2 regions of the Pontibacter liquoris genome follow, and region 2 is predicted to be linked to the other one. Evidence: riboswitches for the same ligand, from Rfam matches in the RefSeq annotation. Region 2 holds a riboswitch; the other holds the start of a gene.
The links. Region 2 has a riboswitch for S-adenosylmethionine ahead of LWL52_RS04990 (ATP-grasp domain-containing protein). Riboswitches for the same ligand answer to the same signal wherever they lie in the genome.
Positions count from the first base shown of each region.

Region 1: another riboswitch for S-adenosylmethionine. It lies ahead of LWL52_RS12635 (O-acetylhomoserine aminocarboxypropyltransferase/cysteine synthase family protein); the one in region 2 lies ahead of LWL52_RS04990 (ATP-grasp domain-containing protein).

Region 1 is NZ_JALEBG010000001.1:3,048,393-3,056,249, reverse strand. It holds gene LWL52_RS12665 (RBBP9/YdeN family alpha/beta hydrolase) at 1-469, opposite strand, end outside; gene LWL52_RS12660 (RNA polymerase sigma factor) at 724-1,398, opposite strand; gene LWL52_RS12655 (hypothetical protein) at 1,523-1,963, shown strand; gene LWL52_RS12650 (ribonuclease Z) at 1,950-2,870, opposite strand; gene LWL52_RS12645 (STAS domain-containing protein) at 2,886-3,263, opposite strand; gene LWL52_RS12640 (phosphoribosylaminoimidazolesuccinocarboxamide synthase) at 3,331-4,266, opposite strand; SAM riboswitch class I at 4,730-4,836, shown strand; gene LWL52_RS12635 (O-acetylhomoserine aminocarboxypropyltransferase/cysteine synthase family protein) at 5,113-6,441, shown strand; gene metX (homoserine O-acetyltransferase MetX) at 6,450-7,502, shown strand; gene LWL52_RS12625 (homoserine dehydrogenase) at 7,492-7,857, shown strand, end outside.
Region 2 is NZ_JALEBG010000001.1:1,211,662-1,219,518, forward strand. It holds gene LWL52_RS04980 (proline iminopeptidase-family hydrolase) at 1-720, opposite strand, end outside; gene LWL52_RS04985 (LLM class flavin-dependent oxidoreductase) at 1,128-2,165, opposite strand; gene LWL52_RS04990 (ATP-grasp domain-containing protein) at 2,168-3,151, opposite strand; SAM riboswitch class I at 3,500-3,602, opposite strand; gene LWL52_RS04995 (amidohydrolase family protein) at 3,881-5,320, opposite strand; gene LWL52_RS05000 (GNAT family N-acetyltransferase) at 5,477-5,953, opposite strand; gene LWL52_RS05005 (VF530 family protein) at 6,056-6,277, opposite strand; gene msrB (peptide-methionine (R)-S-oxide reductase MsrB) at 6,368-6,928, opposite strand; gene malQ (4-alpha-glucanotransferase) at 7,220-7,857, opposite strand, start outside.

The DNA of each region.
Region 1 (7,857 bases), 1.8 Mb from region 2:
CGTTGATATGCCTGGCATCTCCCACGCTTACCAACTGGCTGCCCCAGTTCCGGCCCAGTTCCTGTACCCGTTGCATGGATATGTAGGGGTCGTTGCTGCTGGCTACTACTATAGTTGGAAAGGGGAGCTTTTGTTGGGGAATAGGGGCGAAACCGGTTGCTTCCTGCGGAAAATCCGGGCGTTCTGCATCCGGCGGCGCTACCAGCATGGCGGCCTTTACGTTTCCCTGGTAATGCCGGGCCCAGTGCACCACCGCCAGGCAACCCAGGCTGTGCGCCACTAACACCACAGGAGCATCTGCCTGCTGTATTTCCTCGTGCAGCTTTTTCACCCAGGCTGCGCAGGTGGGCGTATCCCAATCCGATTGCCCTACGCGGCGGATGGCGGTATCCTGCGCTTCCCATAGACTTTGCCAGTGTTGCGGCCCCGAGTTGCCCAGCCCAGGTACCATGATCAGTTGTATAGCCATACGTGTGTTTTGGTGCTGGTAATAATACGGTAAAGAAAAGGCAAAGCTATACTTGCGCAGACTGAAGTGGGCTGGTTTTCAGCATAAATTTAATTGGTATTGGCGAAAAGCAGCGATGGCCTTTATACGTATCTGTCACTTGTTAAAGAGTTTTACCTGGTTTATACTTCCTGCCAGCTAACAGCGGCGCCGGGTTGAGGCGGTAAGCGGATGTTTGAATAAATTTTTGAACTGACAGCAACGCGAGGACGGACCTATACTTGCTGCAGCCTGGCCATAACCTGGTTGACCAGCTTGTCGCAATGTTTCGAGCCAAACGTAAACACATCCCGCGAGGCAGAAAGCTGGTAGAGGTTTTCTTTGAGCAGTGTTTTTGCACGATGCAGCCTTACTTTCAGATTGCTTTCCGAGATAGCCAGGCAAGCGGTCACTTCCGCCGTGCTCATTTCCTCTACCTCGCGCAGCATATAAACGACCCTGTATTTGGTAGGCAGGTTATCGATGGCCTGCTCCAGCAGCAGCTGCATTTCCTTGTGAATGGTATTGATTTCGGGGTTCATACTTTTGGTGTCAGGTAGTTCCAGGAGTTGCTGGTCTGGTTGGTCTTCTTGTATACTATGCAGGAAAGCGGCTTTCTGGTTTTGGCGCAGCCAGCCCAGCGCCTCGTTTATACCAATGCGGACCAGCCAGGTCGAGAACTGCGCCTCGCCGTGAAACTGATATAGCTTTTCATATGCTTTGAGGTAGGTGTTCTGCATGGCATCCTCTACCTCGCACGCATCTTTCAGGTATCCCCTGATCACCCGGTAAAGTTTCTGGTTATAGCGCCGCATGAGGATCTCATACAACTCTTTTTCCCCGGTTAATACCCGTTCCACTACCTCCCGGTCCGATAACTGGTGTTGCCCTTGTTTTTCTTTTACCTGCATACTTGGCTGCCTTTACTTATTTAGATGCAAATGGCGCAAAAAAGTTACATGAATCTGTAACGTTATTCATTAGCGGGTATCTAATGAGTAAATAATGTTAAATAATTGTAAAAACCGAAAGATCATGGAAAATGTAATGGAACATCAGGCGCTGCTTCAAATCCGAACCACCCTGAAACTGACCTATGGCCTTGTACCTATTGTTGCGGGTATTGATAAGTTCACAGACCTGCTGGTAGACTGGGATAAGTACCTGAACCCGACCCTTGCTGGGATGTTGCCGGTGGCACCACATACTTTTATGCTGCTTGTGGGTGTGATCGAGATCATTGCCGGGGTGCTGGTATTTGTGCGGCCCCGCCTGGGCGCTTATGTGGTGATGGCCTGGCTGATCGGCATTGCCCTGAACCTGCTGTTGAGCGGGCACTACCTGGATGTGGCTGTGCGGGATCTGACCATGGCCGTAGGCGCTTTTACGCTTACCAAAGTAACCGAGGCTACTACCGCTACCGATAGCCCCCGCACAGAAAGAACGCTGGCTGGCAGACCTTCTACTGCTCTGTAATACAGAAAATGCTGCCTTCGGTGGCCAGGTCTACATGCGGGAATACGGACATGGCCTCCAGCAGCAGCGGGGTCAGGTCTTTGTACCGGACCGAGAAATGGCCCAGCAGCAGGTGGCGCACTTTGGCGGCCGCGGCGAGCTCGGCAGCCTGCAGGGCCGTGCTGTGGAAGGTATAGGTAGCGCGCTCGCGCATATCATCCAGGAAAGTGGCCTCGTGGTAAAGTAGATCTACACCGCGCAGGTAGGGGAGCAGCTCGGGTTTATAGCGGCTGTCTGAGCAATAGGCGTAGCTGCGGCTGCGCTTTGGCTCCTGTGTTACATCCTGGTTGCGGACGATGATGTTGCCTTGTTCGTCTTTGATATCTTCGCCCCATTTGAGGCGCACGAGTTGCGGCGGGGTCAGAAAGCCGGAGAGCTTTTCCTTGATCAGTGGGCGTGGCTTGGGCTTTTCCCTGAAAACAAAACCGCAGCAGGGCACACGGTGCTCCATCGGGATGGTATGTACCGTGATCTGCTTGTCTTCAAAGATCTTTTTGTGGTAAGCTGTGTCCAGCTCATGAAAAATGAGCGGAAAGCTCAGGTTGGTGCCCGAATACTTAAACTGCAGGCTAAGGATTTCGGAGAGGCCGGGAGGGCCGAAGAGGTGCAGCGGCGTGAGGCGCCCCTGCAGGTGCATGGTGGATAGCAACCCTGCCAGCCCAAAATAATGGTCGCCATGCAGGTGGCTGATGTAAATATTGCAGATGCGCTGATGCTTTATCTTGTATTGCATCAGCTGCATCTGCGTTCCTTCTCCGCAATCAATCAGGTGGTACTGATTGCCAATCGTCAGGACTTGGGCGGTATGGTGTCTGTTTGCCGAGGGAGTAGCCGACGAACTGCCGAGAATTCTGAGTTCGAAATCCACTACCGGGCGGTAAGGTTAGTCTTCTTTGTTGGTCAGATCTTGCTCAATCTCGTGCAAAAACACACGATCGATCGCTTCTTCTACCGTAGGCAGAATGTTTAACACCGACTCCAGTTTAGAGATAGAGATGAGCTTCATCACATGGTCCTGTAACCCTGTCATGATCAGCAAACCGTTAGAGGAATTGCATAGGCGGTTTGCGATCAGAATGGAGCTCAGGCCCGATGAATCCGTATATTTCACGTTACTCAGGTCAAGAATCAGGTTGGTGATCCCCTCGGCATTCAATTTCACGAACTCAGACTTCAGGTCAGGTGCAATAGAAGTATCCAGCTTCTTCTCATCTATCGTGATAATTGTATAGTTTTCTTTCTTATCAATCGTGTATTTCATAGATCTACCAATAAGGATTTAAAAGCAAATGTACCAAAATCTACTTTAATTATGGTAACTTTTAGTGCTAAAAAATGTTTTCAATAATGTGCTGCTCTATTCGAGAAAGCACGTTTTCATAACCCTCCTTTACAAAAGGCTGGCCGGTAAAAACCTCAAACAGCTCAATATAGCGGTCCGAAATGCCGCGTACCACTTCGTCTGTCATCTCCGGAACTGCCTGGCCGTGTTGCCCCTGAAAGCCGTTTCCGATGAGCCACTGGCGCACAAATTCTTTTGAAAGCTGCCGCTGCGGTTCTCCTTGTGCCTGCCGTTCCGCATACCCCTGGCTGTAAAAGTAACGGGACGAATCCGGCGTGTGGATCTCGTCGATCAGGTAAATCTGGCCGTTATACTTGCCAAACTCATACTTGGTATCTACCAAAAGCAGGCCACGTTCTGCGGCCAGTGCGGTACCACGGGCATAAAGCGCTCTGGTATAGCGCTCTAAATTAAGATAATCTTCTTCAGATACAAGGCCTGAGGCAATAATTTCTTTTCTTGAAATGTCTTCGTCGTGGCCTTCGTCTGCTTTGGTGGTGGGGGTGATGATGGGCTCAGGCAACTGGTCATTCTCGCGCAATCCCTCGGGCAGGGCTACCCCGCACAAGAGGCGTTTGCCGGCCTGGTACTCGCGCCACGCATGGCCTGCCAGGTATCCCCGGATCACCATTTCTACTTTAAAAGGCTCGCAACGATACCCGATGGTCGCATTCGGATCCGGGGTAGACAGAACCCAGTTGGGAACAATGTCAGCTGTCGCTTTGAGGTTGAGACTGGCAATCTGGTTGAGCACCTGCCCTTTGTAAGGAATAGCGCGTGGCAGCACCACGTCAAAAGCGGAGATACGGTCGGTGGCGATCATGGCCAGCTTGTCTCCGAAATAGTATACATCGCGAACTTTGCCTTTGTAAAAACCGGTCTGGCCGGCGAAGGAGAAGTTGGTTTCTTTTATGGCCTCCATTACGTGTGATAGGTTGTCAGCAAGCAAAGGTAATTATATTTTAGAGGGTGAAAAATTTAATTGGCTGCTTTCACGTACGATGCCGGGGCCTGCGAATATAGTTGCTAAACTATACCGGAAGTATACTTGGCAGCAGGGGCAAAGTTTAGTATTAATATAGGGAGATGTTATACTATCAGAAGTATGATGCAGCTTCAGGCCTGCGGCGGGTTTTGCAGACACTACTAGCCGGAATCGCCTGTAGTTATGCTGCTGCAGCCGCTGCCTGTAGCCGGGTATGGCCACAGCGCTACTTAGCTGCGCAGGAGCTGGCAGGGGCGCCTGTAACGAAAACAGGAGCCCGCCGTATGATTGCTTAACCGGCGCTGCAAAGGCATTTTTGAAAAAAGAGCAGAAAAAGCTTGCAAATACTTTTAGCGCGGTTTAATATTGCAACATCTAGTCAATACCCTTCGCGGATATTGATTTATAAAGAAGCGTGGAGAGACAGGCTCTATGAAGCGCTAGCAACCTAACTACCGAGTAAAGGTGCTAATTCCTGATTCCGAAAGGTTCGGAAGAATATAAATTGATACTGTCATGAAAAAGGGAATCAAGCCAACACAGCACAGACGTATTTTTAATTTGCCGGCAGCCGCACTGCCGCAAACTCCCGCTTTTGCTCTCGCTAAAGTCATGCGCATGCCCCTGGAGGCTATGTGTTGCTGTTGTTGTTAATCTAGCATCGTTTTAGCCTGCACCGCTTTCGCGGCAGATTCATGTCTGCGGCCAGGGGCTACTCTGTATTCGCATCTCTGCGGTTTTATACTTTAACTTATTTCTTCTCCTACTTTATATACTATAGCCATGTCTCAATCTCTGCATTTCGAAACTCTTCAGCTACACGCTGGCCAGGAAATAGATCCCACCACACAGTCGCGCGCTGTGCCTATCTACCAGACAACCTCCTATGCTTTTAAAAACGCCGAGCACGGGGCCAACCTGTTTGCCCTGAAAGAATTTGGCAACATTTATACCCGCATCATGAACCCGACCACCGATGTGTTTGAGAAGCGGGTGGCGGCGCTGGAGGGCGGCGTGGCAGCCGTTGCCGTGGCATCGGGCATGGCAGCGCAGTTTCTGGCGCTTACCAATATCCTGGAGGCCGGGGATAATTTCGTGTCCACGGGTAACCTGTACGGCGGCTCATTCAACCAGTTCAAGGTATCGTTCAAGCGTCTGGGTATTGAGGCCCGGTTTGCCAAGGACGATGCCGTGGAAAGCTACGAGCAACTGATCGATGAGAAGACCAAAGCCCTTTACGTGGAGACCATTGGCAACCCTCGCTTCAACATCCCGGATTTTGATGCACTGGCCGCACTGGCCCGCAAGTATGACATCCCGTTTGTGGTGGATAATACCTTTGGCGCTGGCGGTTACCTGTTCCGCCCGTTGGAGCACGGGGCCAACGTGGTAGTGGAGGCAGCCACCAAGTGGATCGGCGGCCACGGTACCAGCATTGGCGGCGTAATTGTGGATGGCGGTAACTTTAACTGGGGCAACGGCAAATTTCCGCAGTTCTCGGAGCCGAGCGAGGGCTATCACGGGCTCAACTTCTGGGAAGTATTCGGGGAGAAAGGTCCCTTCGGCAACATTGCCTTTGCCATCCGGGTGCGGGTAGAAGGGCTGCGTGATTTTGGTCCTGCCCTGAGCCCGTTCAACTCTTTCCTGCTGCTGCAGGGCCTCGAAACCCTGTCGCTGCGCCTGGACAGAACCGTGCAGAACGCCCTGGCGCTGGCCCAGTGGCTGGAGCAGCACGAACAGGTAGAAGCGGTGAACTACCCGGGACTGGTGAGCAGCCCTTACCACGAACTGGCTAAAAAGTACCTGAAGCGGGGCTTTGGCGGGGTGTTCTCCTTTAAGCTAAAAGGCGACAAGCAGCAGGCCGAAACTTTTGTGAACAGCCTGCAACTGGTAAGTCACCTGGCTAACGTAGGCGATGCCAAAACGCTGATCATCCACCCGGCCTCTACCACCCACCAGCAGTTAAGCGATGCCGAGCAGCTAAATGCCGGCGTAGAGCAAACCCTGCTGCGCGTGTCGGCAGGTATCGAGCATATCGATGATATCAAAGCAGATTTTGAACAGGCGTTCGCCAAAGTACGCGAAGCACAACCGGAGGCACTCCTCCAGTAACGAAAGAAATGCCAGAGCAACACGTTTTTCATTCCCAACAGGCCTTCACGCTGGAGTCGGGCGCTACCCTGCCCGGCTTGCAGCTGGCCTATACTACCTACGGCCAGCTAAATGCCCGCCGCGACAACGTAGTATGGGTGTGCCATGCCCTGACCGGCAGCTCCGACTTTACAGACTGGTGGGCCGGTCTGTTTGGCCCGGGCAAGTTGTATGACCCGGCGCAGTGGTTTGTTATCTGTGCCAATACCCTGGGCGGATGCTATGGCTCTACCGGGCCGCTGTCCATCAACCCTGCTACGCTGAAGCCCTACTTTCATGCGTTTCCGGTTTTCACTAACCGCGATGTAGTGGCTGCCTTCGAGCTGCTGCGCGGCGAGTTGGGTTTAAAGCAAATTCATACGTTGATCGGCGGTTCGTTGGGAGGGCAGCAGGCACTGGAGTGGGCCATTCAGCAACCTGATGTGTTTGAACGGCTGGTGCATGTGGCCTCTAATGCCCGCCACTCGCCCTGGGGTATCGCGTTTAACGAAAGCCAGCGCATGGCCATTCGCCAGGACCCAAGCTGGCACGGCAACAGCGAGGATGCCGGCAAAGAAGGCCTGAAAACGGCACGTGCTATTGCCATGCTTTCGTACCGCCACTACAACACTTACCACGAAAACCAGCAGGAGCCCGGCAACAGCATTACAGACAATTTCCGGGCGGCAACTTACCAGGTATACCAGGGCGAAAAGCTTGCCAAGCGGTTTAATGCCTATACGTACTGGTTGCTGTCCAAAGCCATGGACTCGCACCACGTGGGCCGCAACAGGGGCGGCGTGGTGAAAGCGCTGGCGCATCTAAAGGCCCGCTGCCTGTTTGTGGGTGTCGATACCGACCTGCTTTTTCCGGTAGAGGAACAACAGTTTTTACATACACAGGTGCCGGGCTCCGCGTTTGCACTCCTTACCTCCAACTATGGCCACGATGGTTTTCTGGTGGAGGTGGAGCAGCTGACAGCCGCGATCAGTCAGTTTTATATAGAAGAAGAAACAGTAGCATTATTACACTATGAGCAATAAACATAAAATAGGCATCCTGGGATTTGGCTGCGTGGGCCAGGGTTTGTACGATGTGCTGCAGCACAACCAACTGCTGGAAATAGCCAATATCTGTGTGAAGGACAAAGAAAAGGAGCGCCCTCTGCCGGCAACTGCTTTCACGTTTGATGCCCAGCAGCTGCTGCAGGATGATAGCATCGATCTGCTGGCCGAGCTCATCAGTGATCCCAAAGAAGCCTATTTATTGGTGAAGCAAGCCCTGCTGGAAGGGAAGACCGTCGTATCTGCTAACAAAAAAATGATTGCCGAAAACCTGCCGGAGCTCGTACAGCTGCAGCAGCAGTATAAGGGCGTGTTGCTCTACGAAGCCGCTGTG
Region 2 (7,857 bases):
CACGGCTTCCGGCCATACTTCGAGGCGGCACAGGTGCTTGCGATAGTAATTATCGAACACCAGCTGCTGGTACACGGGGTTCATGAAGTCGTTTTTCTTTTCGTATACTTCCAGCGAGTCGATGAGGGAAGGGCGCATTTCGGCCCGCAGCTTGGCGTTGTAGGTCGCATACTTCGGGAAGCTGGCCGTCATGTTGCAGATGATGAGGCCTTTGAGGTTGTCCTGGTGCTTCAAAGCGTACTCAAGGGCCAGCATGCCACCCCAGGAGTTGCCCAGCAAATAAAAGTTGTCCTTGTTCATACCCAGCTGCTGGCGCACCTGCTCTACCTCTTCCACAAAGCGGTTGATGTTGTAGAGACTCATATCGTCGGGCTGGTCGGAGTAAGCAGAACCCAGCTGGTCATACTCATAAAACTCGATGTTGGCTTGCGGGAAAAAGCTCTCGAAAGCTTCCATGTATTCGTGCGTCATGGCGGGGCCGCCATGCAGGAGCAGCACTTTCATGGTCGGGCTGTTGCCAAAGCGCTTCGTCCATACTTTGTAGCCTTCTTTTAGCTGGATCATCTGCACGCCACCAGCCTGCACCGGGGTAGGCGTTTTAAAGTCGAGGTAATCTGCTGTGGTGGCGGTAGTGGCAGCTTCCGGTTCGGTACGCTGGCAGCCGGTAGTTAGCAGGAGTAGGCCCAGGCAGGCGATCAGAAAAGAGAAAGGCTTTTTCATGTATAACAGCAGGTTTAAGGTGAGACGGTTTAACGGAACAGTGCCGCAGCTAAAGGCCACGGGAGCTAAAAGATAAAGTTATTTCTGCTGAAAATCGTAAGGTGCTGCTGATAAAAGTTTTAGATGGAGCAACGTGCCATTTCCCGGCCCATCTCTCTGGCTCATCCCGCATACTTGACGCAAGCGTCCACCTGTGCCGTGCGTAGCAAAATCGATTACTGTATCCTGGCTATTTGTTAATGTACACGTTATTGCTGTTCCATTGCCACTTAAGTATAGGCATATGCGGACGCTTGCTTCATTTACGTTTTAGGAGCACATCTACTTCAGGCAAAAAAAGAACCCTGCGGCTTCAAGGCTGCAGGGCTCAAGGTCAGTTTAGTTTAGGTTTATTGTTTGTTAGGTTCTTATGCTGTTTGTTTTTGTGGAGAGAAAGCCCTGATCACGGAGTCGGAGAAGCGCTCCATCTCCTCGAGTTGCGGACTGCACTGCAGCAGGAAGAAATCCACCCCCACTGCCTCGAAGGCGGCGATGCGGTCCTGGATCTGGGCAGGCGTGCCGGTCAGGCCGCTGCGCAGGCCGCGGTTGGATACCGAGTAATCCTGCAGCGACACCTGCTGCTCGAGCTGCGTGCCGGCCAGCCACTGCTGGTAGTTGCCATAGCCGGCAGCCGAGGCCTGCACGTTGGTAATGCGGTCGAGTTCTTTTTTCACTTCCGCCTCCGTGTTGCGCACAATGCTGTAGGCCGCTACCCCGAATTTCATCGGCGGCAGGCCCAGTATCTCGCGGCGGCGGCGCATGTCGGCAATGCGCTCCCCGATCTTTTCAGGCGAATCGCCGTGCATCACGTAGCCGTCGCATTGCGTGCTGATCATGGTTTTAGCAGTTTCCGACTCGCCTCCGGCATAAATAAATGGCTTTTTGGCAGGCTTGGGCTGCAGCACGTTATCTTCCACCTTGTAGTAGTTGCCGCTGTAAGTCACGTGGTCGCGTTCCCACACGCTGGTCACCACGTCCAGCCACTCTTTGGTGCGGGCGTAGCGGTCGTCGTGCTGCTCAAACTGGATGCCATACTTGGTCGCCTCATCGCGCCACCAGCTCGATACCACATTCAGCGACAGGCGGCCATTGCTGATCAGGTCGATGTTGGCGGCCTGCTTAGCCAGCTGCGCCGGGTTGTGGAACGTAGGGCGCACGGCCACCATGATCTCCAGCTGCTGGGTCACAGCGGCCAGCGCCGCTGCCGTAGACCAGGCATCGAGGGCCGGTGCTTCCTGCCCTTTGATATCATTTAAGTATAACTCTGCGATCAACGACAGGTGGTAGCCCCAGCTCTCGCTTTTTTGCGCCAGTTTTTTAACGTAATCCCAGGAGGTGTCCATTCCTTCGTCCGGAATGTTGCGGAGCCATCCTCCGAAAACGGGTAACCAATAGCCGAATTCCATGCTTATACCTCCTGTAGTTTAAGTTGCGCTTTCTTCTCCAGGAAATCTACCAGGCGGGCGTGTGGGTTAAAGCCGATCACGTTCACGGCATCGGCCACAAAATTAGACAGCGCGTTGATGTCGTAGTAGTAGATCCTACCATCGCGGTCGTCCACCATGTACTCAATGCCACCCACGTCGATGCCGGCTTCCTGCACAATGCGTTCGATGTTGTCGATTACTTCCTGCGGCGGGGTATAGGCTTCCACGCGCATGCCATTCTTAGGCGCATCCAGGGCGCAGGCATTGCGGCTCAGTTCCTTGCCGTTGGTGGTCTGGCAAATGTCGGCCGGGCAGAGGTTGAAGCTCTCGCCGGAAGTATACACGTTGATGCCGTAGAGGTATTTGCCGCCCAAGGTTTCGATGCGGGTGATATGGCCGCCGCGGGCTACCACATACTCCTGCACCAGCGCCGTGTGGTCGATGCCCAGCTTCACCTCGGCGGCAGCCACAGCTTGCGCGAGTTCCTCCACAGAATCATAGCGCACAATGCCGGCGCCGCTGCCCCCAATATTGGCTTTCACCACCACCGGGAAGCGCAGCCCTTCGGAGGCTTTCACCGCCTGCGAGGCATGGTTGATGATGCGCGCTTTTGGGTAAGGCAAGCCCAGTTTTTCGAGCAGCGTGATCTGCAGCGCTTTGGAGGTTTCGTACTGAAAGGCCTTGTAGCCGTTCACCACCGGCACACCGGTCGTTTCGAGGTAGGCCAGCAGGCTCAGCGTATAAAAGATACTGTTCTCGTTGTTGCGCAGGTAAGCCGAAGGGCTAGTGCGGTTAAAGAACAGGCTGTAAGGTACTTCCTTTTCGGCCGGATCATAGGTATGGGCGGCGGCATTCAGGCGTTCGTAGCCAATGCCACGGGCGTCCAGTTCATTTAACAAGGGGCGGAACCAGTCCGGGTGCTCGTGAAAAATGGCAATGGGTTTATCGGTGGTGTACGTTGACATAAGTTCTGGTTTTTGAAGTTAGAAGTATAAAGCAGCGGATTATGCACCGCTACAGGCTTTGTTAAATTAAAGAAAGAAGTATGGAATAAAGGGTCAGAAAGCCCCGGAAACGGCCTGAACAGGTACAAACAGGCCATGCCTTTCCCGCAAAGCTGCACACAGATAGGCTGGCAAGTGGGCGCGCCACAATGCATCAGCCTACCGCCAAAGCAGCAGGACTAGCGACAACAACAGCAACCGTAGGCCGGCGCTACAGAAGTATAAACAGAGGTGTTTTCGGAGAAAATCCGGTTAAAAAGGCCCGCCAGTACGGCAGCAAAAGCGATAATAGTAGTTTGCATTATTAGTAATTTATATGCCCTAAATAATTTAGGCAGGATGTAGCACCTGGTTATGCAACTGGTTGCTAGAAGTTCACAGAGCCTGTTCTCTCCCTTCTTCTTTATAAATCAAATACTTGTGAGGGTAATTGACTTGATGAATGCAAAATTCGGAGCTGCGATTTACATTTCCAAATTTTTACCTAAAAATAATGTTGGTACACCATTTAAGTTTTGACAAAGGATAATTTGACAAAGGACAAAAGAACATTGAACAGGGAGAATGATAAAGCAAGTTTAGCAGTTGAATGTTGAAGTATAGCAGGCGGTAAGGCCGGCCTCTGTCCATTTAAAGTTCTTTTCCTGTTACTCTTTTGTCCTTTGTCAAATTATCCTTTGTCCTAAACGCCTACTTTTTCAGCCACTCCAATAATTGCTTCAGCTCGGCAGCAGTATAAACCTTTCCTCCGAAGATCACCGCTTCAATGGCTTCGGTATTGCGGATGTCTTCCAATGGGTTCTTGCTGAGCAGTACCAGGTCGGCTACTTTACCGGTAGCGATGGTGCCATACTGATCGGCTTTACCCATCACGGTAGCGCCGTTCAGGGTAGCTGTTCGTAGGGTCTGGGCGGGTGTCAGGCCGGCTTCCTGCAGCGTTCTAAGCTCCTGGTGCAGCGACTGGCCCGGGTATACATACGAGTTAAAGGCACCGGCATCGGAGCCGGCCAGTATCGTAACGCCTGCGGCCTGCATTTGCGGTACCATGCCGGTAAACTTGTCTTCCAGGTCATGTATAAACGCTCTTGCTTCCGGCGTCTGGCGCTTGGCGCTGTTTTCTCTGCCAGCGTAGGTTTTAATGATACCGTCCTTGATATAGTGCAGGTATTCGTCGTGGCTGTGGTCGGCTTGCGACAGGTTGTTGAGCACGCGGCCAATGTATAAGGTAGGCGTAACGGCGGTATGATGCGCGGCCATCTTCTGGTAGATCTGCGCCGCCGTGGCCGGATCATAGGTGTCGTAGAGCCAGTGGAGGGCCGTGTAAAAACCAACCGGCTTGCCTGTTTTTTCGCCAGCCCGGATCACGTTGGTGATGCTGTCTTCTTTGGTAGAGGCAGCTTTAAAAGTATAGTATAAATGTTCGGTGATATCCAGTCCATTGTCAATCGCATCGCCCAATTTTACGCTAAAGGGCATGTGACCGGCCGTGAGCATGCCCCGGGCCTGGGCCTCTTTGACAATGGCCAGAAACACATCCCCCGAAATAGTGCTGTCATAGATCTTTACAAAATCGACACCCAGCTTTTGCAAGGAATCCAGGGCCACAGGCACCTGTGCTACAGTGGCTACTTCAATAGAGCCGGCCCAGGTGGGCTTGGGGCCATCCAGCTTGGGGCCTGCCGAAATAATGCGCGGACCAACCAGCTTATTGGCTGCAATCGCTTCGCGCCACGCCTGAACGGCCGGGTACAGGTCGCCGCCCGCGTCGCGTACCGTGGTGATACCGTTGATGATGTAAAGCGGGAGCAGGTCTTTGTTGGCTTCCTCCAGTTGGGCGCCGCCGCGCAGGTGCACGTGGTTGTCCCAAAGCCCGGGGATCAGGTACTGGCCTTTGGCATCCAGCGTAGTGGCGGCCTTATACTTGTTGCGGGCACCGGCATCGCCGATCTCCTGGATGAGGCCCGCATTGATCCAGACGGTTCTGTTGCGGAGCAGTTTTCCCTGTTCCACATCCACCACGTTCACGTGTGTCAGCAGCAGGTCGTAGGTCTGGGGCGGCCGGGCGGTGGTGCAGCTCAAAAGTGAGAGGCTCAGCAGCAGGAGCAAAGCAAAAAAGGCAGGGTTTCTCATCGGTCACATCGGTCAGATCAAAAGCCAAGTTAAGGATTCCTGCCGCGTGTGCAATACCCGCAACAGCAGGCCGGCGGGCCTGGAAGTATAAAGTTGTTGTGTGATTGGAATTCCGCACTAAATGCGAGTGAAATCGGGTGGCCTTCAGGTAGTAGCCTACTTTTTACGGGGAGCTAATTCCAGCACCATGTGTTGGGTGGATACCTTAAAACCCTGCGCCTCCCAGAAGCGCACCCCTGTAGGATTATTGATGGCTACCTGCAACTCCAGGTGATCGGCGCCATGGTCTATGAGCCACTTTTTGGCTGCTTCAAACAGCACTTTGCCTACGCCGCTACCGCGGTATTTTTCCTTCACCACTGTTTCGGCTACGTAGCCTTTGTGGGCCAGCTTTAGTCCCGGGGTAGCTTTGCGCATGCTGGCGATCAGCAGGCCCTGCCATTCATCGTCCTGCACAAAACCAAAGATGCGGGTGTCCTTGTCTTTCATGCGGTAAAGCAGCTCGGCTTTAAGGGCTTGCTCCTGCTCGGGGTAGTAGGCAAACACCCGGTGCAGGGGCTGGTGGTAGTCCAGCAGTTCGCGCCACAGCTCAAAAACATCATCTATATCGTCGGGTTCTGCTATTTGTATCATCTCTCCTGCAAAATTGCTGTTGCTTTACTAACGGCAGGCAGTGCTTTTAGATGCTCCCAAACTGCAGGAAAGGAGGCCTTCTAAACGGCCGGCCAGCGCAGCTTACTTATACCGGATGGTTTTGAGGTATAGCTCTTCTACTTTCTGGCGGGCCCAGGGTGTTTTCCGTAAAAAGGTCAGGCTCGATTTGATACTGGGATCCGACTTAAAACAATTGATATTGATCTTATGCCCCAGGTGTTCCCAGCCATAGAAATCCACCAGGTACTCAAGTATCGCCTGCAGCGTAATGCCATGCAGCGGGTTGTTCTTCTGTTCTTCCATACCCTGCAAAAGTAGCGAATGTGCCGAACTTAAACAGCGCAGGTCAGGGCTGTTTTCCGGGGCCAGGGCTTTTAAACGGCAAAGTATAGCTTAAAAGCCAAGGGGCTTACCAGCTTCAAAGTCCAGCACCAGCGAGTTCATGCAGAAACGCTTATAGGTAGGAGGAGGGCCGTCATCAAACAAATGGCCCAGGTGCGCACCACAACGGCCGCACAACACTTCGGTGCGCTCCATGCCAAAGGAGTGATCGGGCTTGTACAGGACGCCATTCTTGCGGATGGGCTCAAAAAAGCTGGGCCAGCCGCAATCGCTTGCAAACTTGGCATCAGACCGGAACAGGGCATTGCCACAGGCCGCGCAATAATAGGTGCCAATGCCGGTCGCGTTCCAGTATTTTCCGGAAAAGGCGCGCTCCGTGGCTTTGCCGCGTGCGACCTGGTATACGTCGTCGGGTAGAATTTTTTTCCAGGTAGCATCCGGCAGGTTTAGTTTAGCGGTGTCGGTGCGGGAATAATAGGGATTTTTAGGGTGTTGTGCCTGGGCCGCAGCTGGCTGGGATTTGGCTGTGGCAGCAGCAGCGGGCTTGTTCTGGCCCTGGCAACTTAACAGCGTAGTGGCTGCCAGGGTAAGTATAAGAATGATTCGTTGCATTTTGCAGAAGTATAACGGTCTGTTCTAATAAACGTATTTGCTGCAGGGGCGGATTGCCTGCTTAGTTGTGAGCACTGCAAAAACTGTGCGACACTGGCTGGTTTTGAAAATAAAGCAAAACCATTGGCACTGCATCCTTGGTTTATGCCCGTACCGCAGGCATAAAGGAACCTGATTTGGCGGGGACATCAGCCCAAACAAGTATGAAGCAAGTATAAAGGCAGCACCAGCAAAACCGCCCAGGCGAGGGTTTGTTTGCTGGTGCTGCCATTAAATTATTTTAATATGCGATCAGGCGCGGCCGTAAAGCGCCGTGAGTTCCTGCAGGTAGGCGACCTGCTCCTTGCCGAACTGCCCGGCTTTGAGGCGCCATTCCCAGTTGCCTTTGCCTACGGAAGGCTTGTTCATGGTGGCTTCGGCACCCAGGCCCAGCACGTCCTGTACCGGCACCACCGCTAACTGGGCCACCGAGCCGAAAGCCAGATGCAGCAGCACCTCGTGCACATTTTCTTTGGTAATGTGCTTGTCGGTATACTCGCTCAGGCGGTGCTTATCCTCGGAGCTCATATCCTTCTCAAACCAGCAGCGCACGGTGCTGTTGTCGTGGGTGCCGGTATACACAATGCTGTTTTTGCTGTGGTTGTGGGGTGCATACGGGTTACGGGGCAGGTCCTCGCCAAAAGCAAAAAGCAGCACCAGCATGCCCGGTAGGTCAAATTCCCGCATCAACTCGCGCACGGGCTCGTCAATCTCGCCCAGGTCCTCGGCAATAATGGGCAAAGGGTGCTCCTGATGCTGCTGCTGCACAAGGCGCAGTATGGCCTCGCCGGGCGATTTTGCCCACTTGCCGTTTACAGCAGTTTTCTCCCCGGCACATATCTCCCAGTAAGCTGAAAAAGCCCGGAAATGATCGAGGCGCAAAAGCCCGA